Regions from separate parts of the Citrobacter sp. C1 genome, predicted to be linked through region 1. Evidence: predicted binding sites of a transcription regulator. Region 1 holds the regulator's gene; each other region holds the start of a gene.
The links. The regulator LexA, encoded in region 1, represses DNA repair genes until DNA is damaged. The targets are predictions, from matches to a motif close to TNCTGTATGTACATACAGNA.

Region 2: the regulator LexA is predicted to act here: its motif matches at 5,877-5,896, upstream of uvrB (excinuclease ABC subunit UvrB).
Region 3: the regulator LexA is predicted to act here: its motif matches at 2,319-2,338, upstream of sulA (SOS-induced cell division inhibitor SulA).

What each region holds. Positions count from the first base shown of each region.
Region 1 is NZ_CP115035.1:4,678,982-4,689,366, reverse strand. Features, by position in the region: gene malK (maltose/maltodextrin ABC transporter ATP-binding protein MalK) at 5-1,114, shown strand; gene IB214_RS22455 (maltoporin) at 1,190-2,548, shown strand; gene malM (maltose operon protein MalM) at 2,662-3,612, shown strand; gene ubiC (chorismate lyase) at 3,793-4,290, shown strand; gene ubiA (4-hydroxybenzoate octaprenyltransferase) at 4,304-5,176, shown strand; gene plsB (glycerol-3-phosphate 1-O-acyltransferase PlsB) at 5,229-7,649, opposite strand; gene IB214_RS22430 (diacylglycerol kinase) at 7,820-8,188, shown strand; gene lexA (transcriptional repressor LexA) at 8,298-8,906, shown strand; gene dinF (MATE family efflux transporter DinF) at 9,038-10,357, shown strand.
Region 2 is NZ_CP115035.1:3,485,496-3,495,880, forward strand. Features, by position in the region: gene moaE (molybdopterin synthase catalytic subunit MoaE) at 1-43, opposite strand, end outside; gene moaD (molybdopterin synthase sulfur carrier subunit) at 45-290, opposite strand; gene moaC (cyclic pyranopterin monophosphate synthase MoaC) at 283-768, opposite strand; gene moaB (molybdenum cofactor biosynthesis protein B) at 771-1,283, opposite strand; gene moaA (GTP 3',8-cyclase MoaA) at 1,303-2,292, opposite strand; molybdenum cofactor riboswitch at 2,280-2,425, opposite strand; gene yvcK (uridine diphosphate-N-acetylglucosamine-binding protein YvcK) at 2,714-3,622, shown strand; gene uvrB (excinuclease ABC subunit UvrB) at 3,782-5,803, opposite strand; gene bioD (dethiobiotin synthase) at 6,436-7,116, opposite strand; gene bioC (malonyl-ACP O-methyltransferase BioC) at 7,109-7,864, opposite strand; gene bioF (8-amino-7-oxononanoate synthase) at 7,851-9,005, opposite strand; gene bioB (biotin synthase BioB) at 9,002-10,042, opposite strand; gene bioA (adenosylmethionine--8-amino-7-oxononanoate transaminase) at 10,119-10,385, shown strand, end outside.
Region 3 is NZ_CP115035.1:3,311,960-3,322,344, forward strand. Features, by position in the region: gene yccS (YccS family putative transporter) at 1-1,551, shown strand, start outside; gene IB214_RS16155 (TfoX/Sxy family DNA transformation protein) at 1,529-2,143, opposite strand; gene sulA (SOS-induced cell division inhibitor SulA) at 2,360-2,869, shown strand; gene ompA (porin OmpA) at 3,225-4,283, shown strand; gene matP (macrodomain Ter protein MatP) at 4,382-4,834, opposite strand; gene IB214_RS16175 (Lon protease family protein) at 5,020-6,780, shown strand; gene fabA (bifunctional 3-hydroxydecanoyl-ACP dehydratase/trans-2-decenoyl-ACP isomerase) at 6,849-7,367, shown strand; gene rmf (ribosome modulation factor) at 7,453-7,620, opposite strand; gene pqiC (membrane integrity-associated transporter subunit PqiC) at 7,877-8,440, opposite strand; gene pqiB (intermembrane transport protein PqiB) at 8,437-10,077, opposite strand; gene pqiA (membrane integrity-associated transporter subunit PqiA) at 10,082-10,385, opposite strand, start outside.

The DNA.
Region 1 (10,385 bases):
GGGCATGGCGAGCGTACAGCTGCGAAATGTAACGAAAGCCTGGGGTGACGTGGTGGTATCGAAGGATATCAATCTCGACATTCACGAAGGAGAGTTCGTGGTATTTGTCGGACCGTCAGGCTGCGGTAAGTCGACCTTGCTGCGTATGATCGCCGGGCTGGAAACCATCACCAGCGGCGACCTGTTTATCGGGGACACCCGAATGAACGACATCCCGCCCGCCGAACGCGGCGTGGGTATGGTCTTCCAGTCCTACGCGCTGTATCCCCATTTATCCGTCGCCGAGAACATGTCTTTCGGTCTCAAACTGGCCGGTGCCAAAAAAGACGTCATGAACCAGCGTGTGAATCAGGTCGCTGAAGTCCTGCAGCTGGCGCACCTGCTTGAGCGTAAGCCAAAAGCACTCTCTGGCGGTCAGCGTCAACGCGTGGCGATTGGCCGTACGCTGGTGGCTGAACCGCGCGTGTTCCTGCTCGATGAACCGCTTTCTAACCTGGATGCAGCACTGCGTGTGCAGATGCGTATTGAAATCTCCCGCCTGCATAAACGTCTGGGCCGCACGATGATTTACGTCACCCACGATCAGGTCGAAGCGATGACGCTGGCTGACAAAATCGTGGTGCTGGATGCGGGCCGCGTCGCGCAGGTCGGCAAGCCGCTGGAGCTGTATCACTACCCAGCCGACCGCTTTGTGGCGGGCTTTATTGGTTCACCGAAGATGAACTTCCTGCCGGTGAAAGTCACCGCAACCGCAATCGACCAGGTGCAGGTTGAATTACCTAACCGCCAGCAAATCTGGCTACCGGTAGAAAGCCGTGCCGTGCAGGTTGGCGCCAACATGTCCTTAGGTATTCGCCCGGAACATCTGCTGCCCAGCGATATCGCTGACGTCACCCTCGAAGGTGAAGTTCAGGTGGTCGAGCAGTTGGGCCACGAAACGCAAATTCATATCCAGATCCCCGCCATCCGTCAAAACCTGGTATACCGCCAGAATGACGTGGTGTTGGTAGAAGAGGGTGCCACATTCGCTATCGGCCTGCCGCCAGAGCGTTGCCATCTGTTCCGTGAAGATGGCACTGCATGTCGTCGGTTGCATCAAGAGCCGGGCGTTTAAGGTGTCCCATTAAAAAAAAGCGCAAATCCGTCAAGGTGAAGCGTTCAAAGAAAAGCAATGATCTCAGGAGATAGAATGATGATTACTCTGCGCAAACTCCCTCTGGCGGTTGCTGTAGCAGCAGGCATTATGTCTGTTCAGGCAATGGCCGTGGATTTCCATGGTTATGCTCGTTCCGGTATCGGCTGGACGGGTAGTGGCGGCGAACAACAGTGTTTCCAGGCAACCGGTGCACAAAGTAAATACCGTCTCGGTAACGAATGTGAAACCTATGCGGAAATTAAACTGGGTCAGGAAGTGTGGAAAGAGGGCGATAAGAGCTTCTACTTCGACACCAACGTCGCCTACTCCGTCGCACAGCAGAATGACTGGGAAGGAACTGACCCGGCATTCCGTGAAGCAAACGTGCAGGGTAAAAACCTGATTGAATGGCTGCCAGGTTCCACCATTTGGGCCGGTAAGCGCTTCTACCAGCGTCATGATGTGCACATGATCGACTTCTACTACTGGGATATTTCAGGTCCTGGTGCCGGTATTGAAAACATCGATCTGGGCTTCGGTAAACTGGCGCTGGCAGCGACCCGTTCTCAGGAAGCGGGCGGCTCTTACGCGTTCAGCAGCCAGAATATTTATGATCGTACCAAAGACACCGCCAACGACGTGTTCGACGTGCGTTTAGCGCAAATGGCGATTAACCCGGACGGTATGCTGGAACTGGGTGTGGACTACGGTCGTGCTAACACCACCGACGACTACAGCCTGGCAGACGGCGCATCAAAAGATGGCTGGATGTTCACCGCTGAACATACTCAGAGCATGCTGAAAGGCTATAACAAGTTTGTTGTTCAGTATGCGACAGACTCCATGACCACGCAGGGTAAAGGCCTGAACCAGGGCTCTTACGGTTCTTCTACGACAACCATTACCAATCCGGATGGTACTAAGACTAACTTCGCCAATAACGTGGTGAATAACAACGGTAGCCTGTTCCGCGTGCTGGACCACGGTGCTATCTCGCTGGGCGACAAATGGGACCTGATGTACGTCGGTATGTACCAGAACCTCGACATGGATAACGACCTGGGTACCGAATGGTACACCGTGGGTATCCGTCCGATGTACAAATGGACGCCGATCATGAGCACCCTGCTGGAAGTGGGCTATGACAACGTGAAATCGCAGCAGACCAGCGATCGCAACAGCCAGTACAAAGTCACCCTGGCGCAACAATGGCAGGCGGGCGACAGCATCTGGTCTCGTCCGGCAATCCGCGTCTTCGCAACCTATGCCAAATGGGATGAAGAGTGGGGTTATGTGAAAAATGGTAACGACGTTACCAAATTCGCGGCAGCAACCAACTCCGGTCTCAGCACCACCAGCCGTGGCGACAGCGACGAGTGGTCCTTCGGCGCCCAGATGGAAATCTGGTGGTAATCCAGCATTAACCTGACGTAAAGACCGAAAGAGGGGCGTAAGCCCCTCTTACTTAAGGTTTAGCGCGCTATTGCCTGGCCACCGCTGAACCCATGCTATCTGAGGTGATAACAATGAAAATGAAGAAAAGTCTCGTTGCCCTTTGTTTATCTGCAGGGTTATTTGCCAGTGCGCCCGGCATCAGCCTGGCCGATGTGAATTTTGTGCCGCAGAACACCACCGGCGCACCCGCAATCCCCACTGCCGCACTGCAACAATTAGCCTGGACGCCTGTTGATCAATCTAAGGTACAGTCCACACAGCTTGCGACCGCCGGTCAGCGTCTGGACGTAGCGGGAATTAGCGGTCCGGTTGCCGCCTATAGCGTACCGGCCAATATTGGTGAGCTGACCCTGACGCTCTCCAGTGAAGTGAACAAACAAACCAGCGTATTTGCGCCAAACGTCCTGATTCTTGATCAGAACATGACGCCATCTGCTTTCTTCCCCAGCAGCTATTTCACCTATCAGGAGCCCGGCGTGATGAGCGCGGATCGCCTGGAAGGGGTCATGCGCCTGACGCCAGCGCTGGGCCAGCAGAAGCTCTATGTTCTGGTCTTCACCACCGAGAAAGATCTCCAGCAGACCACGACTCTGCTTGACCCGGCAAAAGCCTATGCCAAGGGCGTGGGTAACGCCGTGCCGGATATCCCGGATCCGATCGCTCGTCATACCACAGATGGCTTGCTGAAACTAAAAGTCAAAACCAGCTCCTCCTCCAGCGTGCTGGTCGGGCCGCTGTTTGGCTCATCCGGTCCGGGACCGGTGACGGTGGGCAATACTGCCGCACCAGCAGCGGCCTATGCGGCTCCGGCTGCGGTGGCAGCTGCCCCGGTCGCCGCACCAGCCCCGCAGAAAAGCGAGCCGATGCTGAACGACACGGAAAGCTATTTTAACCAGGCGATTAAGGATGCTGTGGCGAAAGGCGATGTCGATAAAGCGCTGAAGCTGCTTGATGAAGCTGAACGTCTGGGATCCAAATCTGCCCGTTCCACCTTTATCAGCAGTGTAAAAGGCAAGGGGTAACCGTCTCCCCACATTGCTGATTTTGCAACAACTGGTGCGTCTCCTGGCGCACCTTTTTTTATCCTTCCATGCTACTTGTTATGCTTGTGTTGCTCCGCCGATCACTTAATCATGTTTGCTCACCCCGTAATGCCTTTTCTGCGATACAATGCCTGAACGTGATAAATCGGAGAGTAAGGCATGCCACACCCTGCGTTAACGCAACTGCGTGCGCTGCGTTATTTTGATGCGATCCCGACGCTGGACCCCCAACTGCTTGACTGGTTGTTACTGGAAGACTCCATGACCCAACGTTTTGAGCAGCAGGGAAAGCAGGTCAGCGTAACGTTGATACGAGAAGGATTTGTTGGGCAAAATGAGGTGGCCGAAGAACTGACGCTGCTGCCGACAGAATCCCGCTATTGGTTACGTGAAATCCTGCTCTGCGCGGATGGTGAACCCTGGCTTGCCGGGCGCACCGTGGTGCCGGAATCGACATTGTGTGGCCCTGAACTGGCCTTGCAAAATCTGGGGAAAACCCCGCTCGGGCGCTACCTGTTTACGTCATCGACATTGACCCGAGATTTTATTGAGATTGGCCGCGATGCAGAGCTGTGGGGGCGTCGTTCCCGCCTGCGGCTGAGCGGTAAGCCACTGATGCTTACCGAGCTTTTTTTACCTGCATCGCCGTTGTACTGAGAGGAAGATAAAGATGGAGTGGAGTCTGACGCAGAATAAGCTGCTGGCGTTTCACCGCTTGATGCGTACGGATAAGCCAATCGGCGCCTTACTGCTGCTCTGGCCAACGCTGTGGGCGTTGTGGGTGGCGACCCCTGGGGTTCCGCAATTGTGGATCCTGGCGGTGTTTGTGGCTGGCGTCTGGTTAATGCGCGCCGCCGGATGCGTGGTGAATGATTATGCTGACCGCAAATTTGACGGTCATGTGAAACGCACCGCGAACCGACCGCTGCCAAGCGGTGCCGTGACGGAGAAAGAAGCCCGCACGTTGTTTGTTGTGCTGGTGTTGCTCGCCTTCTTGCTGGTCCTGACGCTCAACACGATGACCATTTTGTTGTCGATTGCCGCGTTGGCGCTGGCGTGGGTTTATCCCTTCATGAAGCGCTATACGCACCTGCCGCAGGTGGTGCTGGGTGCGGCGTTTGGCTGGTCTATCCCGATGGCGTTTGCCGCCGTGAGCGAGTCGGTACCGCTCAGCTGCTGGTTGATGTTTCTGGCCAATATTCTCTGGGCAGTGGCTTATGACACCCAATATGCGATGGTCGACCGCGATGATGACCTGAAGATTGGCATTAAATCGACCGCTATCCTGTTCGGCCAAAACGACAAACTGATTATTGGTCTTCTGCAAGTGGGCGTACTGGTGCTGATGGCGCTGGTGGGCTGGCTGAACGGACTGGCGCTGGGCTATTACTGGTCTTTGCTGGTAGCAGGGGCGCTGTTTGTGTATCAGCAGAAGCTGATCGTTAACCGCGAGCGGGATGCCTGCTTTAAAGCATTTATGAATAACAACTACGTGGGCCTGGTGTTGTTCTTAGGCCTTGCGATGAGTTACTGGCATCTTTGAGTTTTAGTCTGCGATAAAAAAAAACCGGTCATTTCGACCGGTTTTTTTATGCTTACTCACCCTGAGTGGCGCTCTCGATGGTCAGACGGACATCCGACGTCACCAGTTCGGCCAGCATCTGGTAAATCTTCATCGTCTCTTCCGGCTCGGCATCTCCGGTGTCGCTGATGTAGCCTTCGTCACGCAGGGTCAGCACCAGGGAACTGAACACCGCTTTATCGAAGAATTCCGGTGCGTTGATACCGTGCAGTACGGAAAGACGTTGAGCGACGGTGCGGCTCTCTTTCTCCAGCGTACCGCGGTTGATCGACGGATTCGCGCTCAACAGCCAGAAGGTGATGGCGTAGCGCTGCAGAGTCTCACGCGCACCTGCGGCCAGCAGCTGTAGCGTGCGGGAGCGTGCCGGGTTGATTTGCAGCTCATCGTTTTGCAACGTAATCAGACCCTGACGCTGCATTTCTCCAGCCAGTTCGTCGATCACCCCTGTAAGCTCATCGCGCTCCCAGCGCAGGAACAGCTCGGCTTTCAGCATCGGATACAGTGCATCAATATGTTGCTGCAATGCGACGCGTGAAATCCGGCGATGCTGAGTCACAATCGCCGCCATCAGTGACGGCAGTACCAGCATATGCGCAATATTGTTGCGGTAGTAAGTCATCAATACCGCCTGCTCGCGCGGCAGAATGATGATGTCACCGATGGTATCTTTCTCGACCTCAAACTTGTTCATCTGCAGGGCGTGATCGATAAGCTCACTGGCACTCTGCGTCGGAACCGTTGCATCTGATGCATACGGTACGTTACGCAGCAGGCTGAGGTAGCAATCAAGCTGCTCAGTTAACTGCTCGCGGGTCAGGGAACGCTGGCGGGATGCAAGTAGCGCGGTACAGCACAGGTTCATGGCGTTGGCCGCACCGGCGTTGTTAATGCGCACCATCAGATCGGCGGCAATGTTATTGACCGTCGGCGTCAGCCAGGCAGGGCGAATCGACTCGATAGGATCGATAGACTCACGCCACTCCGGCACGTGCTGATTGAGGTAGGTCATCAATGGCATCGGTTCGCCAAAGTTGACGTAGCCCTGACCCAGATTACGCAGCTTGCTTAAGCCACGCAGCATCTGCGGCAGGCTCTCTTTCTCTTTTGTCGCGCCACGCAGTTCTTTCGCGTAGGTGCCGACTTCCATCACGTGCTCGTAGCCAATGTAAATCGGCACCAGGGTGATAGGACGCGTACCGCCGCGCAGCATTGCCTGGATGGTCATCGATAGCGTGCCGGTTTTCGGATCCAGCAAACGACCGGTACGTGAGCGCCCACCTTCGACAAAGTACTCAACCGAATAACCGCGGCTGAACAACTCGCCGAGGTATTCGCGGAATACGGTGGAATAGAGCTTATTGCCCTTGAAGGTACGACGAATAAAGAACGCACCCAGGCGGCGGAAAATCGGGCCAGCCGGCCAGAAGTTCAGGTTGATCCCGGCCGCAATGTGCGGAGGAACCAGCCCCTGGTGATACAGAACGTACGACAGCAGCATGTAATCCATATGGCTGCGGTGGCAGGGGACATAGACAATTTCATGCCCGTCGTGGGCCAGTTGGCGAACGCGTTCTGCATTGTGAACGTTAATACCCTGATACAGTCGGTTCCAGGTGAATCCCAGAATACGGTCAGTCAGGCGGATCATCTCGTAGGAGAAGTTGGCGGCGATCTCTTCCATCAGCGCAATGGCATTTTGCTGCGCTTTTTCGTGGGAGATTTTTTTACTGCGGGCTTCATCTTCTACCGCACGGGCGATTGCTTTTGAGGCCAGCAGCTTATTAAACAGATCCTGGCGGGCAGGGAGGCGCGGGCCAACAGCAGCTAAACGCTGACGGGCAAAGTGCATACGCGCCACGCGCGCCAGTTTCTGAGCGATGATTTTATCCGTACCGTGTTCGTCTGCCATGCGGCGCAGAGAGACCGACGGCGAGAAACGGACAAAACTGTCGCGACCGAGCCAGGAAACGGCGAAGAATTTCTGTACGCCGTTCAGCATGCGCAGCGGCGGGTTGACTTCACCTTTTTCGCGGCCAGGCGCGCGGCCAAACATCACCGAAACCGGCACCATCTGCACATCCAGGTCAGGATTGCTGCGATGCAGATCGAGATAGTTATGGAACAGCTTGATGGACTCTTCTTTTGGCGTGTAATAGGTGAACACACGCGGACCGCCGTGAATAAACACGTAGCGCGGCAGTAAAGTCCCGTCTATCTCCAGCGGTTCCAGGGGATCGGGAAGATCGTGCGCCAAACATTGGGCACGTAGCGTCAGCAAGTCTGCTTTTGAGTTGTACGGTAGGACGTACATAATGGGACGAGACGTATCGAGTCCCAACTCCGGGGCAGGTTCTGCCGGAATAGACTTGCTTTTTACCAGGACGCTTAATGGTAAATTCAGTAATTTGTAGTAAATTCGTGGCCAGCCGGACATAAACGATGTAAAGCCTCTGGTTAATAATGCAAATGCGCTGCAAGGATATCAGAAAGTTTAGTGAATTTCTGGTGTATCCCGTCATACTTCGCGCTGCTTTGCCACACCCTGAAACAAACGGGGTAACGTTACAATGACATTGACGCTAATAATGTAAAAAGGTTCTTTTGATGGCCAATAATACCACTGGATTCACCCGAATTATCAAAGCTGCTGGCTACTCGTGGAAAGGTTTTCGCGCCGCATGGATAAATGAAGCGGCATTTCGTCAGGAAAGCGTTGCCGTACTGCTGGGCGTCGCCATCGCCTGCTGGCTGGACGTCGACGCCATTACCCGTGTGTTGTTGATTGGTTCAGTAATGCTGGTGATGATCGTTGAAATCTTAAACAGCGCTATTGAAGCAGTGGTCGACCGTATTGGATCGGAGCATCACGAACTTTCCGGTCGAGCGAAAGATATGGGGTCGGCGGCTGTTCTGCTGTCTATTTTTGTCGCCCTGATCACCTGGGGCATCCTGTTGTGGTCCCATTTTCGATAAGGATTCCACAACTTCATAAATCTCCTGTTTTTTGTGCAGTTTGCGGTTCCAAAATCGCCTTTAGCTGTATATACTCACAGCATAACTGTATATACACCCAGGGGGCGGAATGAAAGCGTTAACGGCCAGGCAGCAAGAGGTGTTTGATCTCATTCGGGATCACATCAGCCAGACAGGTATGCCACCGACGCGTGCGGAGATCGCGCAGCGTTTGGGATTCCGTTCCCCAAACGCGGCTGAAGAACACCTTAAAGCGCTGGCGCGTAAAGGGGTGCTCGAAATCGTCTCTGGTGCATCGCGTGGTATTCGTCTGTTGCATGAAGAAGAGGTAGGATTACCGCTTGTAGGTCGCGTTGCTGCAGGTGAGCCGCTGCTGGCGCAACAGCACATCGAAGGCCACTATCAGGTTGATCCATCCCTGTTCAAACCTAATGCTGATTTCCTGCTGCGCGTCAGCGGTATGTCAATGAAAGACATTGGTATTATGGATGGCGATCTGCTGGCAGTGCATAAGACACAGGACGTGCGTAACGGCCAGGTGGTTGTTGCCCGCATTGATGATGAAGTGACGGTTAAACGTCTGAAAAAACAGGGAAATAAAGTCGAGCTTCTGCCAGAAAACAGCGAGTTCAAACCGATCGTTGTCGACCTGCGTGAGCAGAACTTCACCATTGAAGGACTGGCCGTCGGCGTTATCCGTAACGGTGAATGGCTGTAACGGTCTGTTGATTTCCTGTAGGCCGGATAAGACGTTTACGTCGTCATCCGGCAACGTGCCCGGTGGCACTCTGTTTACCGGGCCTGTACGATTTTTTCCAGTATCTCTAACGTCTTCTCAGGCTCTCCTGTATGCCTTTTTTTACCTCCTCTGATAAAGCACTCTGGCACCTTGCCCTGCCAATGATTTTCTCCAATATCACCGTTCCCCTGCTGGGACTGGTGGATACGGCTGTGATTGGTCATCTGGATAGCCCGGTCTATTTGGGTGGCGTCGCAGTGGGTGCGACGGCAACCAGTTTTCTCTTTATGCTGCTGCTCTTTCTACGCATGAGTACCACCGGGCTGACGGCTCAGGCATTTGGCGCAAAAAATCCGCAGGCGTTGGCCCGAGCACTGGTGCAGCCGCTGATTCTGGCTTTGGGGGCGGGGGCGGCAATTGCGCTATTTCGTACGCCGATTATCGATCTGGCGTTACACATCGTGGGGGGGAGCGAAGCGGTACTGGAACAGGCCAGGCGCTTCCTTGAAATCCGTTGGCTCAGCGCGCCTGCCTCGCTGGCGAACCTGGTACTGCTTGGCTGGCTGCTGGGCGTTCAGTACGCGCGAGCACCGGTGATCCTGTTGATTGTCGGCAATATCCTCAACATTGTGCTCGATATATGGCTGGTGATGGGGCTGCATATGAACGTGCAGGGCGCCGCGCTGGCGACGGTGATTGCCGAATATGCCACGTTGCTGATTGGCCTGCTGATGGTGCGCAAGGTTCTCCACCTGCGCGGTGTTTCGCTCATGATGCTGAAACAGGCATGGCGCGGAAACTTCCGCCGTCTGATGGCGCTTAACCGCGACATCATGCTGCGTTCGCTGTTGCTGCAGCTGTGTTTTGGTGCGATTACGGTACTCGGGGCGCGTCTCGGGGGCGATATTATTGCGGTCAACGCCGTTCTGATGACCCTGTTGACCTTCACCGCCTATGCGCTGGACGGATTTGCCTATGCCGTGGAAGCGCACTCTGGTCAGGCTTATGGTGCCCGGGATGGCAGCCAACTGTTGGATGTCTGGCGCGCGGCGTGTCGACAGTCGGGCATTGTGGCGATCCTTTTTTCACTGATCTATGCCCTGTTTGGCGAGCACATTATTGCATCGTTGACCTCACTACCGCAGATTCAGCAGCTGGCCGATCGTTACCTTATCTGGCAGGTGGTGTTACCGCTGGTGGGCGTCTGGTGTTACCTGTTGGACGGCATGTTTATTGGCGCAACGCGTGCTGCGGAAATGCGTAACAGTATGGCCGTTGCCGCTGCGGGATTCGGCTTAACCTTATTCACGTTACCGCTGTTAGGCAACCACGGTTTGTGGCTGGCACTCGCCGTTTTTCTGGCGCTGCGCGGACTCTCGCTGGCTTTTATCTGGCGGCGTCACTGGCGAAATGGCACCTGGTTTTCCTGACTCGTATGGTTAAAAATTCCGAATAATA
Region 2 (10,385 bases), 1.2 Mb from region 1:
CGCTAAACGGCGCAGGCCCAACAACAATTCGCGTTTCAGCCATCTCAGCCTCCGGTTACCGGTGGGAAGAAGGCCACTTCATCACCTGCGTTGAGGGGATGGTCGAAGCTCACCAGCGTTTGGTTGACGGCCGCCAGCAGCTTGCCATCTTCTAAAGCCAGCGCCCAACGATCGCTTTGCGCAGCCAGATGCTGGCGCAAGGCTTCCACCGTGGGAAAATCTGCCGCGACCTCTAACGTATCTGCGTTCACCAGTTCTCGCACCTGGGCAAAGAAAAGCACCTTAATCATCTGCATCCACCTTAAAATCACCCGACTTGCCGCCGCTTTTCGCCAGCAGACGTACCGGACCAATCACCATATCCTTTTGAACCGCTTTGCACATGTCGTAGATGGTCAGCGCCGCCACCGATGCTGCGGTTAACGCTTCCATTTCGACGCCGGTTTTCCCGGTCAGTCGGCACAGCGATTCAATGCGCACACGGTTGTGTTCCGGCTCGGCGCGCAGATTAACTTCAACCTTGCTGAGCATCAGCGGGTGACATAGCGGGATAAGATCCCAGGTACGCTTGGCGGCCTGGATACCGGCAATACGTGCGGTCGCGAAAACATCGCCTTTATGGTGGCTGCCGTCGATAATCATCGCCAGGGTTTCGCTACGCATAGTGACGAAGGCTTCGGCGCGCGCTTCACGTACGGTTTCGGCTTTGGCGGAAACATCCACCATGTGCGCTTCGCCAGCGGCGTTAATATGAGTCAGTTGCGACATACTTATTTCTTCAAATGGGGGTGGAAGTTACACGGACGCGTACGGGCATCGAGCTGCGGCGCAATGATATTTTCCCAGGCAGTGCGACACGCTTTGGTCGACCCCGGCATGGCAAAAATCAGCGTTTTATTGGCCACACCGGCAATCGCGCGTGATTGCAACGTCGCGGTGCCAATCTCTTCAAAGGAGAGCATGCGGAACACTTCGCCAAACCCTTCGACTTCACGGTCGAACAGCGGCAGCAGCGCTTCTGGTGCCTGGTCGCCTTCGGTCAAACCGGTACCGCCAGTAATCAGCACCACTTGCACATCGTCACTGGCAATCCAGGCGGAAACCTGGGCGCGGATGGCATAGCGGTTCTCTTTAACAATCGCCTTGTCTACAATCTGATGACCCGCCTCCAGCGCACTGTCGCGCAGATAATGGCCGGAGGTATCGTCCTCTTCGCCACGACGGCTGGAAACAGTAAGAATAGCAATGCGTGTCGGGATAAATTCAGCGCTTACCTGACTCATGAAAAACTCCTTTTAGCGATCAGCCGCCAATGTAAGATAAGTTTTGCGTAATACCGGTATTGTTCTGATGCAGGAAGTGGGTCTGCTTTTTCTCCAGCAACGCGCTTGAGATACGTTCTTCCAGCGCAGACTGCTGAGCGTCATCTTCCAGCAAATCACGCAGGCTGACCCCGCCTTCACCGAATAAGCACAGATGCAGTTTGCCGACAGAAGAGACGCGCAGACGGTTGCAGGTGGCGCAGAAGTCTTTCTCATACGGCATGATCAGACCGATTTCACCCGCATAATCGGGATGACAGAAAACCTGCGCCGGACCGTCGCTGCGCTGGCGTAGCTGATGGATCCAGCCGCGACGCAGCAGTTCATCGCGCAGTACCTGGCCGGAGATATGGTGTTTACGGAAGAGAGAACTGCCTTCGCCGGTTTCCATCAGCTCAATAAAGCGTAATTGAATCGGACGTGGCTGGATCCAGGCGAGAAAGGTGTCCAGTTGATGGTGGTTTACATCGCGCATCAGCACGGTGTTCACTTTGACTTTCTCAAAACCGGCATCAAAGGCGGCATCAATGCCCGCCATCACCTGTTGAAATTTATCCTGCCCGGTAATGGCATGAAACTGACGGGCGTCAAGGCTGTCGACGCTGACGTTCAGCGCCGTGAGCCCCGCCTCACGCCAGGTGGCGGCATCCCGTGCCAAACGATAACCGTTGGTGGTCACCGCTATCTGGCGGATGGCGTCATTTTCTCGCACGGCGGCGATGATGTCGGTAAAGTCGCGACGCAATGACGGTTCGCCCCCGGTCAGACGCACTTTTTCCGTTCCCAGATTGGCGAACGCACGCGTGACACGACGAATTTCATCAACGGTCAAAAAACCGTTATTGGTGACCCCACCGGGCTTGTAGCCATCCGGCAGGCAGTAGGTGCAACGAAAGTTACACACATCGGTAATCGACAAACGTAAGTAGTAAAACTTACGTGCGAAAGCATCGGTAAGTTGAGAGCCCATGTACACCTTTCCAAATACGGGAGGCGGAGTCATTTCTTCCTGCGCCCTGGTGACAATCTGATGTAAGCCTTGTCACGGCCAAAGCACCGTATCATTTGACCCAGGTGCAGAGGCTAGAGTGTTTATACTCGTCATACGTCGAGTACATGTTGGTTATGCCGATACTAGCGTGTAAATAACAGTTTTGCCATGTACACTTTCGCTATATAATCCTATGCATAGCGACATGATCGTGCAATTTCGCTACAGAATAAGCAAAAATCACAGTTTTGCATTGATATACATCATCTTGCTATCAGGTGGATGTCGTCAAAAAGAGGTAGATCGCCTAAATTTATTTTCACACAACACCGCCAGATAATTGCTGAAAACCCGTAATTTACGCTACTGTAACGGCGATCAATTGATATCAGGAATAACTATGCGCACTCGCACGTTGGCGGATCTGGATCGCGTTGTCGCTCTCGGCGGAGGGCATGGATTGGGACGCGTCCTCTCTTCACTTTCTCCTTTAGGTTCACGCCTGACGGGCATTGTCACCACCACCGATAACGGCGGCTCTACCGGTCGAATTCGCCGCTCCGAGGGAGGTATTGCCTGGGGAGATATGCGTAACTGTCTGAACCAGTTAATTACCCAGCCCAGCGTCGCATCCGCGATGTTTGAGTATCGTTTTGGCGGTAATGGCGAACTTTCCGGGCATAACCTCGGAAATCTGATGTTAAAGGCATTAGATCACCTCAGCGTACGGCCTCTGGAAGCGATCAATTTAATTCGCAGTCTGTTGAAAGTTGACGCGCATTTAATTCCGATGTCCGAGCTGCCGGTCGATTTAATGGCTATCGACGATCAGGGACATGAGATTTATGGCGAGGTGAATATCGATCAGCTCACTATCCCACCTCAGGAACTGATGCTGTCGCCAAAGGTGCCGACCACGCGCGAAGCGGTAGAGGCTATCGCTGAAGCCGATTTGATTCTGATTGGGCCGGGCAGTTTTTACACCAGCCTGATGCCTATCCTGCTGCTCGACGAACTGGCGCAGGCCTTACGTCGCACACCGGCTCCAATGGTATACATCGGCAATCTGGGGCGTGAATTAAGCCTGCCTGCCGCCAGTCTGACGCTTAACGATAAGCTGGCGATCATCGAACAATACGTCGGGAAAAAAGTGATTGATGCGGTGGTTGTCGGGCCAAAAGTCGATGCTTCAGCCGTGAGTGACCGCATCGTGATTCAGGACGTGCTGGAAGCCAGCGATATTCCGTATCGCCACGACCGTCAGCTGTTGCACGACGCGCTGGAAAAAGCGGTGCAAGCGTTAGGCTAGGTGGAATTGCCTGATGGCGCTACGCTTATCAGGCCTACCGAAGCGTTCTGTTCCGCCATCCGGCACCAAACACTGCCTGATGTGCTGCGCTTATCAGGCCTACCAACGCGCTCTATCCCGTAGGCCGGATAAGGGATTTATCCCGCATCCGGCACCCACTTACGATGCCGCGATAAACAGCTCGCGCAGCTGGTGCAGCTGATCGCGGATTTGAGCAGCTTCTTCAAACTCCAGGTTCTGCGCGTGCTTCATCATCTGCCCTTCCAGTTCATGGATTTTCTGCTGCAGCGCCTTCGGCGTCATATCCAATTCAACCACCTCGGACTTCGCGCCGGAACGCGACTTGCCTCGGCCCTTGGCTTTGGTCTTGGCAATATTTTGCCCCAGCGCCAGAATGTCGACCACCTTCTTGTTCAGCCCCTGCGGCGTAATACCATGCTCTTCGTTGTACTGATGCTGCTTCTCACGACGCCGTTCGGTTTCGCCGATCGCCTTTGCCATTGAGGCCGTAATTTTATCGCCGTAGAGGATCGCTTTACCGTTGATGTTACGTGCCGCACGGCCGATAGTCTGGATCAGCGATCGCTCAGAACGCAGGAACCCTTCTTTGTCGGCGTCCAGAATCGCCACCAGAGAGACCTCAGGCATGTCCAGACCTTCTCGTAACAGGTTTATACCCACCAGTACGTCAAACTCGCCCAGACGCAGGTCACGAATGATTTCCATACGCTCCACGGTGTCGATGTCCGAGTGCAGATAACGCACCCGCTCGCCGTGCTCTTCGAGGTATTCCGTGAGGTCTTCCGCCATCCGCTTGGTTAGCGTCGTCACCAGTACACGTTCGTTGATCGCCGCGCGGATACGAATTTCAGACAGCAGGTCATCGACCTGTGTTGCCACCGGGCGCACTTCAATCACTGGATCCAGCAGGCCGGTCGGTCGTACTACCTGATCAACGACGTCATCGCCGGATTTCTCCAGCTCATAGTTGCCCGGCGTGGCGGAGACATAGATGGTTTGCGGGGCCAGCGCCTCAAACTCTTCAAACTTCAACGGGCGGTTATCCAGTGCTGACGGCAGACGAAAACCGTACTCGACCAGCGTCTCTTTTCGCGCCCGGTCGCCGCGATACATACCGCCGATTTGCGGAATAGTCACGTGGGATTCATCGACCACCAGCAGGCCATCGGCTGGCAGGTAGTCAAACAGCGTCGGCGGCGGCTCGCCAGGCCCGCGCCCGGAGAGATAGCGGGAATAGTTTTCAATGCCCGAACAGTAGCCCAGTTCGTTCATCATCTCCAGATCGAACTGCGTACGCTGGCTTAAGCGCTGTTCTTCCAGCAACTTGTTGTTCGCCAGCAGGTTTTTACGCCGCTCGGCAAGCTCGACCTTAATGTCTTCCATCGCCTGCACAATGCGTTCGCGTGGCGTAACGTAGTGCGTTTTAGGGTAGACGGTAAAGCGTGGAATGCTGGATTCAACCTGCCCGGTCAGCGGGTCAAACAGCGACAGGCGCTCCACTTCTTCATCAAACAGCTCCACGCGCAGCGCAATGTCGTCAGATTCTGCCGGGAAGATGTCTATCACTTCACCGCGCACACGGAACGTCCCGCGCTGAAATGCCTGATCGTTGCGGGTATATTGCAGCTCCGCCAGCCGCCGCAAAATGGCGCGCTGGTCGATGATCATGCCGACCGTCAGGTGCAGCATCATTTTCAAATACAGGTCCGGGTCGCCCAGACCATAGATCGCGGAAACCGAGGCCACCACAATGACATCCCGACGCTCCAGCAGCGCCTTGGTCGCCGACAGTCGCATTTGCTCGATGTGTTCGTTGACCGACGCATCTTTCTCGATGAATGTATCAGAACTCGGTACGTACGCTTCCGGCTGGTAATAGTCGTAGTAGGAGACAAAATACTCTACCGCGTTATCCGGGAAGAATTCTTTCATCTCGCCATAAAGCTGGGCCGCCAGCGTCTTGTTGGGTGCCAGCACCATGGTTGGCCGCTGGAGGTCCGCAATGACGTTGGCGATGGTGAACGTTTTCCCCGAACCCGTTACGCCCAGCAGCGTCTGATGCGCCAGACCATCCTCCAGCCCTTCTTCCAGGCGACGAATCGCCTCAGGCTGATCGCCAGAGGGTTTAAAAGCGGAATTCAGTTTGAACGGTTTACTCATGAGCAGCTACCTGAAGCAATGGGCGGGCAGGTGTCTAATTTTACTCGCAGCAGTAGATTTTGCCAGTAAAATATACTGGATGAAAAAACAGTAACACACCACAATATTTCTGTTACGCCCCCTTAACCCCCATCACGGCGGGCTAAAATTTCACCGCAGGCAAGATAAAACACCAGCAAAAATGTGTTATCCCCAGACCTATGACTTTTTTAACATTTGTCAAGCCAGGAGATGAAAGTTTTATGGCAACAGATGACACTTCCGCGACAGCCATTGCTTTTATCTAACAATCTGTATTTGAATAACTATTTCCTCAAGCCGTCTTTCGCAGCAATTTAGTCGCAGGCCGCGTCTTCTCTCGCTTACATAGTGTTTTCTAACTCTAATGCACAAGGTTATCCACAGGAATAGTGGATAACTGTCTCCAGCCCGTGCTGACTGCCGCCTGGCAGAAACGTATCGATGTCCTTTTTTGGTCGAATAAAAAAAAATTATCGCTAAATTTTGATATTTATCAGCTAACGAAGCGGGCTGGAGCAGTCGAGATCCTGCTCGCATTTTCATCATTTTTTTGCCTGCCCAGGGCGTTAACACGGGCAGGCCACAGCAGCCTATCCGCACCAGAATGGCGCCTAAGGCAGCGTGCTCAGATCGATATAGCGTCCGGTCTCTGCCCGCTCCGGCGTCGCTGACAGCCACGGGATCTCGCCCAGCAGCGGTGCCGCAAGTGTGCGCCTCAGCGTCGCCATGTATTCAGCGTGACGCTTCCCTGGCGGGGTTACGTCATTGGCAACCCAGCCGACCAGCGTCAGCCCGGCCTGGCGTATCGCCTGCGCGGTCAGGAGGGCATGATTGATACAGCCGAGCTTCACGCCCACCACCAGAATCACCGGCAATTGTTCCGTTTGCACCCAGTCGGCAAAGCTCAGCGTCGGCGAAAGCGGGGTCAACCATCCCCCGGCCCCTTCTACCAGCACCCAATCGGCCTGTTTCTCCAGGACGCGTAAACCGGCAGACATCACCGGGGCCTGAATCGGTCGCCCTTCATCGGCGCTGATAATATGCGGTGACGTGGGTTCGGCGAAGGTATACGGATTGATGGCCGCATAGTCCACTGCCAACGTACTGTTCCGCTGCAACGCCAGGGCATCGCTGTTACGCAGGCCGTCTGCCGTCATTTCACTGCCCGAGGCGACCGGCTTGTAGCCCACGGTCCGGTAGCCCAACTGTCCTGCCGCCTGTAACAATGCACAGCTGGCGATGGTTTTACCGACCTCGGTGTCCGTCCCGGTGACAAAATACGTTTTAGTCACGTTGAATCACTCCCCAAAAAAGATGGTACGTCAGCGGGTATTTCCCCTGCTGCTGGGGCCAGGCTAACTGTAACTGTTGCAGCTGTGAGCGGGTCAGCACGCGCTGTTCGCGACCTTCATGCAAATGCGTCGCGCCAATGCCTTTGAGCGAACGCATGGCGCTCAGCGCATCGTCAAACCACAGCGTGACGGCCTGCATCTGATACTCAACCTCCCAGCCGTGCAGCGCGTTTTCCAGCTGTTCGACGGGTAAAAAACGGTTGGCGTGCGCCCGGTTATCCACCGCCTGCCACGCCTGACGCAGTTCCGGCATCGAGCCATGCGCCAGGGTGCTGAAGGCCACCGTCCCGCCGGGGCGCACGACCCGGTAGAGTTCGCCTAATGCGTGGCGTAAATCGCCGCACCATTGCACGGCCAGATTGCTCCAGGCCAGGTCAAACGTCGCGGTATCTTGCGGAATGGCCTCAATATCAGCCAGCAGATAATGGTGCGCCGCATCGTGCCGCAGGGCTTGCGCTAGCATAGGCGCAGACAAATCCAGGGCGCTGACCTCGCTCCCCTGCTCTCGCCAGTAGCGACTCATACGACCTGGCCCGCAGCCGGCATCCAGCACGCGGGCATACTGCCGCCCCGCCAGCCGCGCCAGTAACGCATCGGCGCTTTGGCGCTGTAATTCAGCGTGTTGTTCGTAGTGGGAGGCAGCGCGTCCGAACGCGGCGGCAATGGCCTGCTTATCAACCTGCGTCATGCAGCACCTCCAGCAAGCGGTCGATATCCTGAGCTTCATGCGCCTGAGTCAGCGTCAGTCGCAGTCTGGCAGTACCAACCGGCACGGTAGGTGGCCGGATTGCCGTCACCCAGCAACCCCGATCGCGTAACGTCTGCGCCAGCTGCAACGCTTTTTGGTTATCGCCGACGATCAGTGGCTGAATGGCGCTGTCTGACTGTGCCAGCAGCAAATCAGGGTTCGTCATACCGGCACGAAAACGCTGGATAAGCATCGCCAGCTTTTCCCGGCGCTCGTCGCCTTCAGGGCTGCGGATCACCGCCAGCGCGGCGCGCAACGCCTGAGCCTGCGCCGGGGGCATACTGGTGCTGTAAATCAGATGGCGAGCAAACTGCAGCAGATAATCGGCCACGCTGTCAGAGCAGAGAATGGCCGCCCCGCTGACGCCAAAGCCTTTGCCGAAGGTCACCACCAGCAGCTCGGGCTTGACCTGCTGCTGCCAGCACGAGCCGCGTCCTTCCTCACCGGTGACGCCAATACCGTGGGCATCATCCACCAGCAGCCACGCCTCCTGGCGCTGCGCCTCGGCGTGGATTTGCGCCAGCGGCGCGCTGTCGCCGTCCATGCTGAATACACCTTCGGTGACCACCAGCTGTTGCCCCGGACAGGGAGCCGCCAGCAGACGAGCTAAATGCTGAGTGTCGTTATGGGTAAAGCGGCGCAGCATGGCCGGGCTCAGACTGGCGGCCTCCAGCAGCGAAGCGTGGCTGAGTCGGTCTGCAACAATGCGATCCTGTTTACCCATCAGCGCGGCAATCACCGCCTGATTGGCGGCAAACCCGGAGGTAAACAGCAGCGCGCGTGAATAGCCCAGCCATTGTGCCAGTTCGTCTTCCAGCGCCTGATGCGCTATGGAATAACCGCTGACATGCCCTGAGCCGCCGCTGCCGACGCCAAATCGGTCGGCCCCTTGCTGCCACGCACAGACGATCTGCGGATGGTGGCTTAGCCCAAGGTAATCGTTACTGGAAAAATTCAGATATTGACGACCATCTGCCTGCAACCAACGCCCGGCGCCCTGCATCACCGCATGACGACGGCGCAGAGCATCGGCAGAACGACGCGCCGCCAGCGCATCGTCAATTTTTTGCTGCCAGGTCATACAGTTGCCGCGTTGTAGTAATCGTCAGTGTCTGGAGTGCGCAGGGCCTGTTCCAGACGCTGCTGCTGTTCGTTATCGCCCGCCAGCACCGCCGTTTGCTGGGGATTCAGGCCCAGCTTGCGGAACAGCAGCAGGTCTTTATCTTCGTTCGGGTTCGGCGTGGTCAGCAGTTTACAGCCGTAGAAAATCGAGTTAGCCCCGGCCATAAAGCACATGGCCTGGGTCTGTTCGTTCATTTGTTCGCGTCCTGCAGACAGACGGACATACGAGGTCGGCATCATGATGCGCGCCACGGCGATGGTGCGGATAAAATCAAACGCATCCACATCGTCATTATCCGCCAGCGGCGTGCCCTTCACCTTCACCAGCATATTGATGGGGACGCTTTCCGGCGGAGTGGGCAGGTTTGCCAGCTGCAGCAGCAACCCGGCGCGGTCAGTGACCGTTTCGCCTAAGCCGACAATGCCGCCAGAGCAGACTTTAATCCCGGCTTCACGCACTTTATCCAGCGTATCCAGGCGTTCCTGATACGAACGGGTAGTGATGATATTGCCGTAAAACTCCGGCGAGGTGTCGAGGTTGTGGTTGTAGTAGTCGAGACCCGCGCTGGCCAGACGCTGCGCCTGCGTTTCGTCCAGCGTACCCAACGTCATACAGGCTTCCAGCCCCAGTTCTTTCACGCCCTGCACCATTTGTTCCAGGTAAGGCATATCGCGCTCGTGTGGATTCTTCCACGCCGCGCCCATGCAGAAACGCGTTGAACCGGCTTGTTTGGCCTTACGCGCAGAGTCCAGTACCTGCTCAACTTCCATTAAACGCTCGGTTTCCAGACCGGTTTTATAGCGGGAACTTTGTGGGCAATATTTGCAGTCTTCCGGACAAGCGCCGGTTTTTATCGACAACAACGTACTGACCTGTACCTGCTGCGGGTCAAAGTGCTGACGGTGGATCTGTTGCGCTTCAAACAGCAGATCCAGCAGTGGTTTTTCAAATAATTCGGTAACTTGCGACATTGTCCAGCGAGAAGAATGAGCCATATTGGTGTTCGTTTCATTTTGAGTTTCGTGTAGACTCGTAAACCTAAATCTTTTTAATTTGGTTTACAAGTCGATTATGACAACGGACGATCTTGCCTTTGACCAACGCCATATCTGGCACCCTTACACCTCGATGACCTCCCCACTGCCGGTGTATCCGGTAGCGCGCGCTGAAGGTTGTGAACTGATTTTAGCCAGCGGCGAGAGACTGATTGACGGGATGTCGTCCTGGTGGGCGGCGATCCACGGTTACAATCACCCGCAGCTGAACGCCGCGATGAAAACGCAAATCGACGCCATGTCACACGTGATGTTTGGCGGCATTACCCATGCCCCGGCCATT
Region 3 (10,385 bases), 1.4 Mb from region 1:
GATTTAGCGCTGGCCAATGGGCAACTGATGGCGACGCTAAACCAAACCAAAGTGTCGTTGCTAACCCGCCTGCGCGGTGACCGTGGGCAACGGGGAACACGTCGCACGTTACACTACTATTTTGTGGCGCAGGATATACACGAACGCGCAAGCTCTTCGCATATTCAATACCAAACGCTACGCGATCACTTCCGTCACAGCGACGTGATGTTTCGCTTCCAGCGCCTGATGTCTATGCAGGGGCAAGCCTGTATGCAGCTGTCACGCTGTATTTTATTGCGCACACCCTACCAACATGACCCACATTTTGAGCGCGTTTTCACCCATATCGATGCCGCACTTGAGCGCATGCGTGTTAATGGTGCGCCTGCAGACTTGCTTAAAACATTGGGATTTTTGCTCGCTAACCTGCGTGCTATCGACGCACAATTGGCAACAATTGAGTCCGAGCAGGCGCAGGTCATTTCGCGCAATGAGTCCGAAAATCAGCTTGCCGATGACAGCCCACATGGGTTCACCGATATCTGGTTGCGTCTGAGCCGTAACTTCACCCCCGAGTCAGCCCTATTTCGCCATGCTATCCGCATGTCGTTGGTGCTCTGTGTCGGATACGCCATCATCCAGATAACCGGTATGAACCATGGATACTGGATCCTGCTAACCAGTCTGTTTGTCTGTCAGCCAAACTACAACGCCACCCGACATCGCCTGGCCCTGAGAATTATTGGTACCTTAGTCGGAATAGCGATTGGTTTACCCATTTTGTGGTTCGTCCCCTCTCTGGAAGGGCAGCTCATCCTGTTGGTGATTACCGGCGTGCTCTTTTTCGCCTTTCGCAACGTACAGTATGCCCATGCGACCATATTTATCACCCTGCTGGTATTATTATGCTTTAACCTGCTGGGAGAAGGGTTCGAGGTCGCACTGCCGCGAGTCATCGATACGCTGATCGGCTGTGCGATTGCCTGGGCTGCCGTCAGTTTTATCTGGCCAGACTGGCGTTTTCGTAATTTACCACGGGTCATCGAACGAGCAACGGATGCTAACTGCCGCTATCTGGACGCTATCCTTGAGCAATATCATCAGGGCCGTGATAACCGTCTGGCATACCGAATTGCCCGCCGTGATGCACATAACCGTGATGCGGAGCTTGCTTCCGTGGTGTCGAACATGTCGAGTGAACCAGATGTTACAGCCCAAACGCGCGAAATGGCATTCCGTTTGCTGTGCCTCAACCATACCTTCACCAGCTATATTTCCGCTCTCGGCGCTCACCGGGAACAGCTGACTAACCCGGAAGTCCTGGCATTACTGGACGACGCGGTCTGCTATGTTGATGATGCGCTTCATCATCAACCCGCTGACGAGCAGCGCGTATACCAGGCTCTGGAAAGTCTTAAACAACGGATTCAACATCTTGAACCGAGCCAGGACACCAAAGAACCGCTGGTCGTACAACAGGTTGGATTATTGATTGCGCTGTTACCAGAAATCAGTCGGTTACAGCAACAAATCGCGGCATTACCCATTAGTAACCCGGTTCAGGCTTAAGTGAACTCACCCACTCAACCAACTCCCGGCGGCGAACCGTCGGGAGTGCAGCTTCATGTATCCCACTGATTGCACCCTCAAGCGCATAAAGAATTTTCACTGTCAGCGATGGGTTAATTTGCAAAAGCTTTAGCCAACACATTTGAGCACCCAGGGTGCGTAATGTACTCTCATCGTTAATCCCGGCTTCACTCAGTAGGGTCTCCAGATGAAAGGAAATGTTCGGCAGTTCCCGTAACCGGTGTTGCGAAACACGCGTCTGCTTTTCTTTTACTGCGGCATCCAGCGAATATCGTGATAAAGACACCAACTGCGGATGGTTTCGCCACAGCGCATCATTAACTTGATAATAGTTGAGTATCACGGGACGTCCCCGCTTCATAAACGTCAACCAGACCGGGGAATGTTTGACACAGTACTGTACGCTTTGCTCACAGGCCCGCAGGTATAACTCACCGTCGGCAACCATTGCAAAGACCGTATCGCCCACCGTCAGGCTATAACTGCCAAATAAAGAGCGGTAGCTAATTGTACCTAAAGAGGCCAAATATTCTTGTGATTTATAGATCCTGGCATAAGAGAGGTTTTTCATAAAAGTCCTTTTAAATCATAAGATAATGGAATGATTTCCAGTAACAGATCCGTTAATGACGACGATAGGCAACTTAGCCCCAAGGGGCAAGATGAATTTTATATTTCCCGCCACGACGGCTAAAAATTGCGAGTCTGTTTCCGAAAATAAGGTTGATCTTTAGTGATAGCAGGGTTACTGTATATCCATACAGTAACTCACAGGGCTGGATTGATTATGTACACTTCAGGCTACGCAAATCGTTCTTCGTCGTTCTCTTCAACATCAAGCAATAGTGCGCGCGTTTCTTCAGAAAATGCGACTGCCGGGCTTATCAGTGAAGTGGTCTATCGCGAGGACCAGCCCATGATGACGCAATTACTGCTATTACCCCTGCTTCAGCAGTTAGGACAGCAATCACGCTGGCAGCTCTGGCTTACGCCACAACAAAAGCTGAGCCGTGAATGGGTGCAATCAGCGGGGCTTCCATTAACGAAAGTTATGCAAATTAGTCAACTCTCTCCCTGCCACACGTTAGAATCGATGGTTCGCGCGCTGCGCACCGGCAATTACAGCGTGGTTATCGGCTGGCTGACTGAAGAATTAACAGAAGATGAACATGCAGAACTGGTGAAAGCTGCAGATGAAGGGAATGCAATGGGATTTATTATGCGTCCTGTTCGCGCTCAGGCACTTGCGGGGAGACAGCATTCCGGGCTAAAAATTCACTCGAATTTGTATCATTAAGTAAAATTAGGATTAATCCTGGAATTTTTTTTCATCCCTCAATCAGCCATTGAGATATAACGCATATTTTGTGTGAACGCCTGTCAGAAGCGGTTGTAGAGAAGTTTTCCGTTCAATTTATCAGCCATAAATGTTAAATATTGTGTATACAAGCCTTTTTTTTTCATATGCCTGACAGAGTTCACACTTGTAAGTTTTCAACTACGTTGTAGACTTTACATCGCCAGGGGTGCTCGGCTTAAGCCGCAGATATCGGTAGAGTAACTATTGAACTGATCCCCGGGTGAAGGATTTAACCGTGTTATCTCTCTGGAGATAGTCATGGCGAATTTTGGATGATAACGAGGCGCAAAAAATGAAAAAGACAGCTATCGCAATTGCAGTGGCACTGGCTGGTTTCGCTACCGTGGCGCAGGCCGCTCCGAAAGATAACACCTGGTACGCTGGTGCTAAAATGGGCTGGTCTCAGTTCCATGACGTAGGCAACAACCAGATCAACAACACCGGCCCGACCCACGAAAGCCAACTGGGTGCTGGTGCGTTCGGTGGTTATCAGGTTAACCCGTACGTTGGTTTTGAAATGGGTTACGACTGGTTAGGTCGTATGCCGTACAAAGGCACTGCCGACGCTACTAATCAAAACGGCGCTTTCAAAGCTCAGGGCGTTCAGCTGACCGCTAAACTGGGTTACCCAATCACTGACGATCTGGACGTTTATACCCGTCTGGGTGGTATGGTTTGGCGTGCAGACGCTAAAAGCAGCAATGGCTTCAAAGACCACGACACTGGCGTATCCCCAGTATTCGCTGGCGGCGTAGAGTATGCAATTACTCCTGAAATCGCTACCCGTCTGGAATACCAGTGGACCAACAACATCGGTGACGCGAACACCGTTGGTGGTCGTCCGGATAACGGCCTGTTGAGCGTTGGTGTTTCTTACCGTTTCGGCCAGCAGGAAGAAGCAGCTCCAGTAGTTGTAGCTCCGGCTCCGGCTCCAGAAGTACAGACCAAGCACTTCACTCTGAAGTCTGACGTTCTGTTCAACTTCAACAAAGCGACTCTGAAACCAGAAGGCCAGCAGGCTCTGGATCAGATGTACAGCCAGCTGAGCAACCTGGATCCGAAAGACGGTTCCGTTGTGGTTCTGGGCTTCACTGACCGTATCGGTTCTGACGCTTACAACCAGAGCCTGTCTGAGAAACGTGCTCAGTCCGTTGTTGATTACCTGATCTCTAAAGGTATTCCTTCTGACAAAATCTCTGCACGTGGCATGGGCGAATCTAACCCAGTTACTGGCAACACCTGTGACAACGTGAAAGCTCGCGCTGCACTGATCGACTGCCTGGCTCCGGATCGTCGTGTTGAGATCGAAGTTAAAGGCATCAAAGACGTTGTAACTCAGCCTCAGGCTTAAGTTCTCGTCTAATAAAAAACCCCGCGATGCGGGGTTTTTTTTCACCTGTGGTTCACCATAAAAACGTGGGTGCTCAGCACACCGAAGCCGACATCAGGCTATTCTTTTCCCAGCAGCGCTTGTAAATCCTGCTTCAATGTGGACATTTTGTTCGCGTACTTCTCTTTATGCTCAGCGTCTTCAATCAGCTGCACGATGGTTTCAGAAAGCGTTTTTCCACGCCGCTGCGCAAGCCCTGCTAAGCGCTGCCAAACCATGAACTCCAGATCGATAGATTTCTTACGCGTATGCTGATGCTCTGCATTAAAGTGCCGCTTACGCCTCGCGCGTATGGTTTGCTTCATACGATTTTGCAGCGCGGCATTCATGTGTTCTTCAATCCAGGTATTCACCCGAACCGGTTCATTTTCGAGGGTTAGCAATAAATCAACGGCTTCTTCGGCAGCGCTGGCTTCCACGTAACGGGTAATCAACTCCCCTTCACGATGCTTTTTCACCAGATACTTCCATTTCCAGCCGCTTTCAAGATTTTCAAGTTGTTGATATTTCATTGCGATCTCAATGTTACCGTGTAACTCTTATCAGAATATCAGCTTTTTGGGCATCTGAAGAAAAGAATATCCAGCCTGTGAACTGTCGCGCGTCATCATCCCCGTTTAGCGGTGCATTCCACGTGTGCAGTGCTGACGGTTACGGTATAATCTCGTTTTTTACAACAGACTAAAAAACATCAACTTTGACCATTACGAAACTTGCATGGCGTGATCTGGTTCCTGATACTGACAGTTATCAGGAAATATTTGCACAGCCGCACGTCACTGACGAAACCGATACCTTACTCAGTGATACTCAACCACGCTTACAATTTGCGCTTGAGCAACTGCTTCAGCAATGGGCGACGTCCTCCTTTATGCTGGTGAAAGCGCCGGAAGAGCTTGAGTATCTCAATCTTATCGCCACGGCTGCGCGCTCATTACATACGGATGCCGGAAGCTTAACCGGAGGTCATTACGACATCTCTGGGCACACTATCCGTTACCGTGCAGCACAGCACGCAGAAGACAATTTTGCGACCTTAACTCAGGTAGTCAATGCTGACTGGGTTGAAGCCGAACAACTGTTTGGCTGTTTGCGTCAGTTCAATGGTGAAATTACGCTGCAACCGGGACTGGTGCATCAGGCAAACGGGGGCGTGCTGGTTATCTCATTACGCACCCTATTGGCTCAACCCCTGCTGTGGATGCGCCTGAAAGCCATTGTCAGCCACGAGCGCTTTGACTGGGTAGCTTTCGACGAATCTCGTCCACTTCCTGTCTCCGTACCGTCTATGCCGCTGAAACTGAAAGTGGTGTTAGTCGGTGAGCGTGAGTCGCTGGCCGATTTCCAGGAAATGGAACCAGAATTAGCTGAACAGGCAATTTACAGCGAGTTTGAAGATAATCTGCAGATAGTGGATGCTGAAACCATGACCCAGTGGTGTCAGTGGGTCACGCATACCGCCATACGCAACAATCTTCCCTATCCCGCCCCTGACGCCTGGCAAACGCTGGTGCGTGAGGCCGTTCGTTATACCGGCGATCAGGCGACATTACCGCTTAATCCGCTGTGGATCATCCGCCAGTTCAAGGAAGTGGCCCCCCTTTGTGAAGGCGAAACCTGCAGCGCAGAACAGCTGGGTCTGATGCTGGCGCAACGCGAATGGCGGGAAGGTTTCCTGGCCGAACGCATGCAGGATGAGATCCTGCAAGAGCAGATCCTTATCGAGACGGAAGGCGAGCAAATTGGACAAATAAACGCGCTGTCGGTGATTGAGTTTCCAGGGCATCCTCGCGCGTTTGGTGAACCTTCTCGTATCAGCTGCGTTGTGCATATTGGCGATGGCGAATTTACCGATGTTGAGCGTAAAGCCGAACTGGGCGGAAATATTCATGCCAAGGGTATGATGATCATGCAGGCGTTCCTGATGTCGGAACTGCAGCTCGAACAGCAAATCCCCTTCTCTGCCTCGCTAACCTTCGAGCAATCCTACAGCGAAGTAGATGGAGACAGCGCATCCATGGCTGAACTGTGCGCATTAATTAGCGCCCTTGCCGATGTTCCTGTCAATCAAAGCATCGCGATTACCGGTTCTGTCGATCAGTTTGGCCGGGCGCAACCTGTCGGTGGCCTGAACGAGAAAATTGAAGGTTTCTTCACTATCTGCCAGCAGCGTGAATTAACCGGTACGCAGGGCGTGATTATCCCTTCAGCCAACGTCAGGCACCTGAGCCTACCGCCAGCCCTGTTACAGGCCGTTGAAGAAGAAAAGTTCACTATTTGGGCGGTGGATGACGTGACCGATGCGTTGCCACTGTTGTTAAATTTGGTGTGGGATGGCGAAGGCCAAACAACGTTGATGCAAACTATCCAGGAGCGTATTGCTGCGGCAACGCAACAGGAAGGTCGTCACCGTTTTCCATGGCCGCTGCGTTGGCTGAACTGGATTATTCCGAACTGATCGGACTTGTTCAGCGTACACGTGTTAGCTATCCTGCGTGCTTCAATAAGATAAGGCTTACAGAGAACATGGTAGATAAACGCGAATCCTATACAAAAGAAGACCTTCTTGCCTCTGGTCGCGGTGAGCTGTTTGGCGCAAAAGGCCCACAACTGCCTGCACCAAGCATGCTGATGATGGACCGTGTCATCAAGATGACCGAAACCGGTGGCAACTTTGACAAAGGTTATGTTGAAGCTGAACTGGATATCAACCCGGACCTGTGGTTCTTCGGTTGCCATTTTATTGGCGATCCGGTGATGCCAGGCTGCCTGGGTCTGGATGCCATGTGGCAGCTGGTTGGATTCTATCTCGGCTGGCTCGGTGGTGAAGGTAAAGGCCGTGCACTGGGCGTGGGTGAAGTGAAATTCACCGGTCAGGTTCTGCCGACCGCGAAGAAAGTCACTTACCGCATTCACTTCAAACGTATCGTTAACCGCCGCCTGATCATGGGCCTGGCAGATGGTGAAGTGCTGGTTGATGGTCGTCTGATCTACACGGCGAACGATCTGAAAGTAGGCCTTTTCCAGGATACGTCTGCGTTCTAATTGCGGACATCTGTTAGCCTGATAAGATGCTACAAAAGGCGAAACCTCCGCAATGCGGAGGTTTCTTTTATCTAAAGAGACAGAATCAGGCCATTAACACCCTATCCCCCATGGCTTCTCGCCAGCCTCCCAGCCAGTATGACCTTTGATTCAGCGTCTGATAGGGACACATTTCTTTTGAGCGTCCGGCGATGCCGGCCTGATATCCACGTTGATGTGCCCGTTCCAGGCGATCTCGTTTTTGTCTCTTCATGCCTCGTTTCCCTCATCTTTGGGTCTGGTGGAAAAGAAAACAGTGATTACTAAGTGTGCAATCACACTAAACGAATACCCCGAAACATCAGACTCGTCAATGCGCAAAATTCACGCCAGTGTCATATTTGTGAGCTACCCGGTAAATCATCTATACAAAAATCATGAGTCAGAACAGTTATATCAGTCGCGAAAAAAATAAAAAAAACCGCCCAGGGCGCTGAGCCGAAGGCGGTGTAATTTACAATTATTTAAGCTTAAGGAATGCGTTTCAGTTCTTGAGCGATAGCCGTCGCCTCCTGACTCCATGCGCTGGCCAGTACCTTCACCATCTCATCATAGCCATCTTGCGTCTGCATGGCTTCGATGTGGAACGGGCGCTTAATCAGTTGTCCCTGGTGATTCAGCAACCATTCACCACTGACGATCACTTTACCATCGTAGCGGCCATGGAAGCCGGTTACCGTCACATTGAGCGTGTCCTGCGTACTGCCCAACGGTTGAGAGGCAACCACCCACCCTGGCAACTGCGTGCTCAGGTTGGCGACGAGAGTGTTACGCAACTGCTGATCTAACGGGCTGGCCCACAGATTACTGTTGGCAATAACGTACTTCACATCACTGGTTTGGTACACCACGCCATTACCTGCCAGGTAATCCGGTACCGCCACCTGCTCAACCCACAACAGGCGGTTACCCTGGTTAGCGCTACTCTGTACGCCCCCTTGGGCGATAGGGAGCTGGTAATAGCTTTTATTCTCTCCGTTGGAGCTGCATGACGTCAGCCAGACCGCCATCATCACCACTAGCCACTTTTTCATTGTTTCGCCCTCTTCGGCTCTGGATCTTTTTTGTCCTTCGCTTCAAACACCAGCGCGTTACTCTTATCGTTCAACGTTTTCAATACCGGCTGCAGCTCACGCAGAACCTGATCAAGACGCTGCATATCTGCCACCATCTTGTTATAGGCCGCAGAACCTGGCTGGAAGCCCTGCATGCTACGATTCAGTTCGCGCAGTGTATTCTGCATATCCGCAGGAAGCTGCTGCATCGACTGGCTACCGGTGATCTTATTCATGTTATCCAGCGTCGTTTGCAGATGTTTCATCGTGCGCTGGCTTTCTGAAAGTGTCGTGGTCGCCTGCACAATCATCGGATTCAGTGGCAGATTATTAATCTTATCCAATGCTTCCATCAAACGTTGCTGGATCTGCGCCAGACCACTGCTCACGGTCGGGATAATTTGGTAACCATTAAATTCGCGCACGCCCGTAATCGGTGGATCCTTCGGATAGAAGTCCAGATCGACATACAGCGCCCCGGTGACCAAATTCCCTGTTTTCAGGGATCCTCTTAATCCACGCTTGAGCAATTCGGCCAGATGGGTACCGACATCAGTATCTTCACCCAACTGCGCCTTAAGGCGTTCTGGTTCAATGCGCACCAGCACCGGAATACGATAATCATCATTGAACACCTGACGCATATTCGGGGCAAAGAAAGGCACCTTGCTAACCGTACCGAGGCGAATACCACGGAACTCCAGCGGCGCACCAGGCTGCAACCCGCGAATCGAGTCTTTAAAGAACATCAGGTAATCAATGTGATCCGTATACAGCGAGTCCTGAATACTTTTTTGATCGTCATACAGGCTAAACGTGGCCTGTTGTGCAACCGGCTGGCCTTGTTCTAACCCCTCCGGCACATCAAAGCTGACTCCACCGCCAAACAGCGTGGTTAGCGATCCCATTTCTACACGCATCCCCGCCGAGGTGAGATCGACGGCAATACCGCTGTCCTTCCAGAAACGTACGTTGCTGGTGACCAGGCGATCGTTTGGCGCATTAATGAAAAGCTGATAGCTGATGGAGCGTTTTTGCGCATCAAAGGTGCTGGTCTCAACTGACCCTACGCGATACCCGCGGAACAACACCGGGTCTCCCGGGCTAAGCTGACCGGCTTTTTTGCTGTCCAAAATCACGCGGATCCCCTTCGCATCTGGCGGTGCCAGCGGTGGAGAGTCCAGCAACTGATAATTGGCGAGCTGGCTGCCTTTGTTACCCGGCTGCAGTTCAATATACGCCCCGGATAACAGCGTGCCTAAGCCACTGATACCTTCACGTCCCACCTGCGGCTTCACTACCCAAAAGACCGAGTCTTTATGCAGCAGCTTTTCCATACCAGAATTGAGACGTGCTTTAATTTCAACATGCGTCAAATCGTCGGTCAACGTGGCACTCTCAACGACGCCGACATCCACGCTGCGGCTCTTGATCGTGGTTTTGCCACCTTCAATACCTTCAGCATTGGTTGTAATCAGCGTGACGACCGGCCCCTGATGACTGTAGTGATAAAACAGGACCCACGCGCCGATGAGTGCGGTGACGATTGGGAATATCCACACGGGCGACCAGTTTTTAACCTTTTGCACTTTGGCTTCCCCACTTTTAGATTCCATGCTGTCAGGACTCCTCATGGCCTGGTTCTGGTTCACGGTCCCACGACAGACGTGGATCAAACGTCATCGCAGAAAACATTGTCATAATGACGACTAAAGCAAACATCAATGCACCCATTGCAGGATAAATGTTCATCAACCCTCCCATACGCACCAGCGCAGAGAGTACCGCAATAACAAAAACATCGATCATTGACCAACGACCGACAAATTCCACAACTTCATAAATGAAATGCATACGTTCACTGTCGCGTTTGCCGTGCCCTTTGGCATCCCAGCACAGCCAGGCAATGGCGATCATTTTTAGC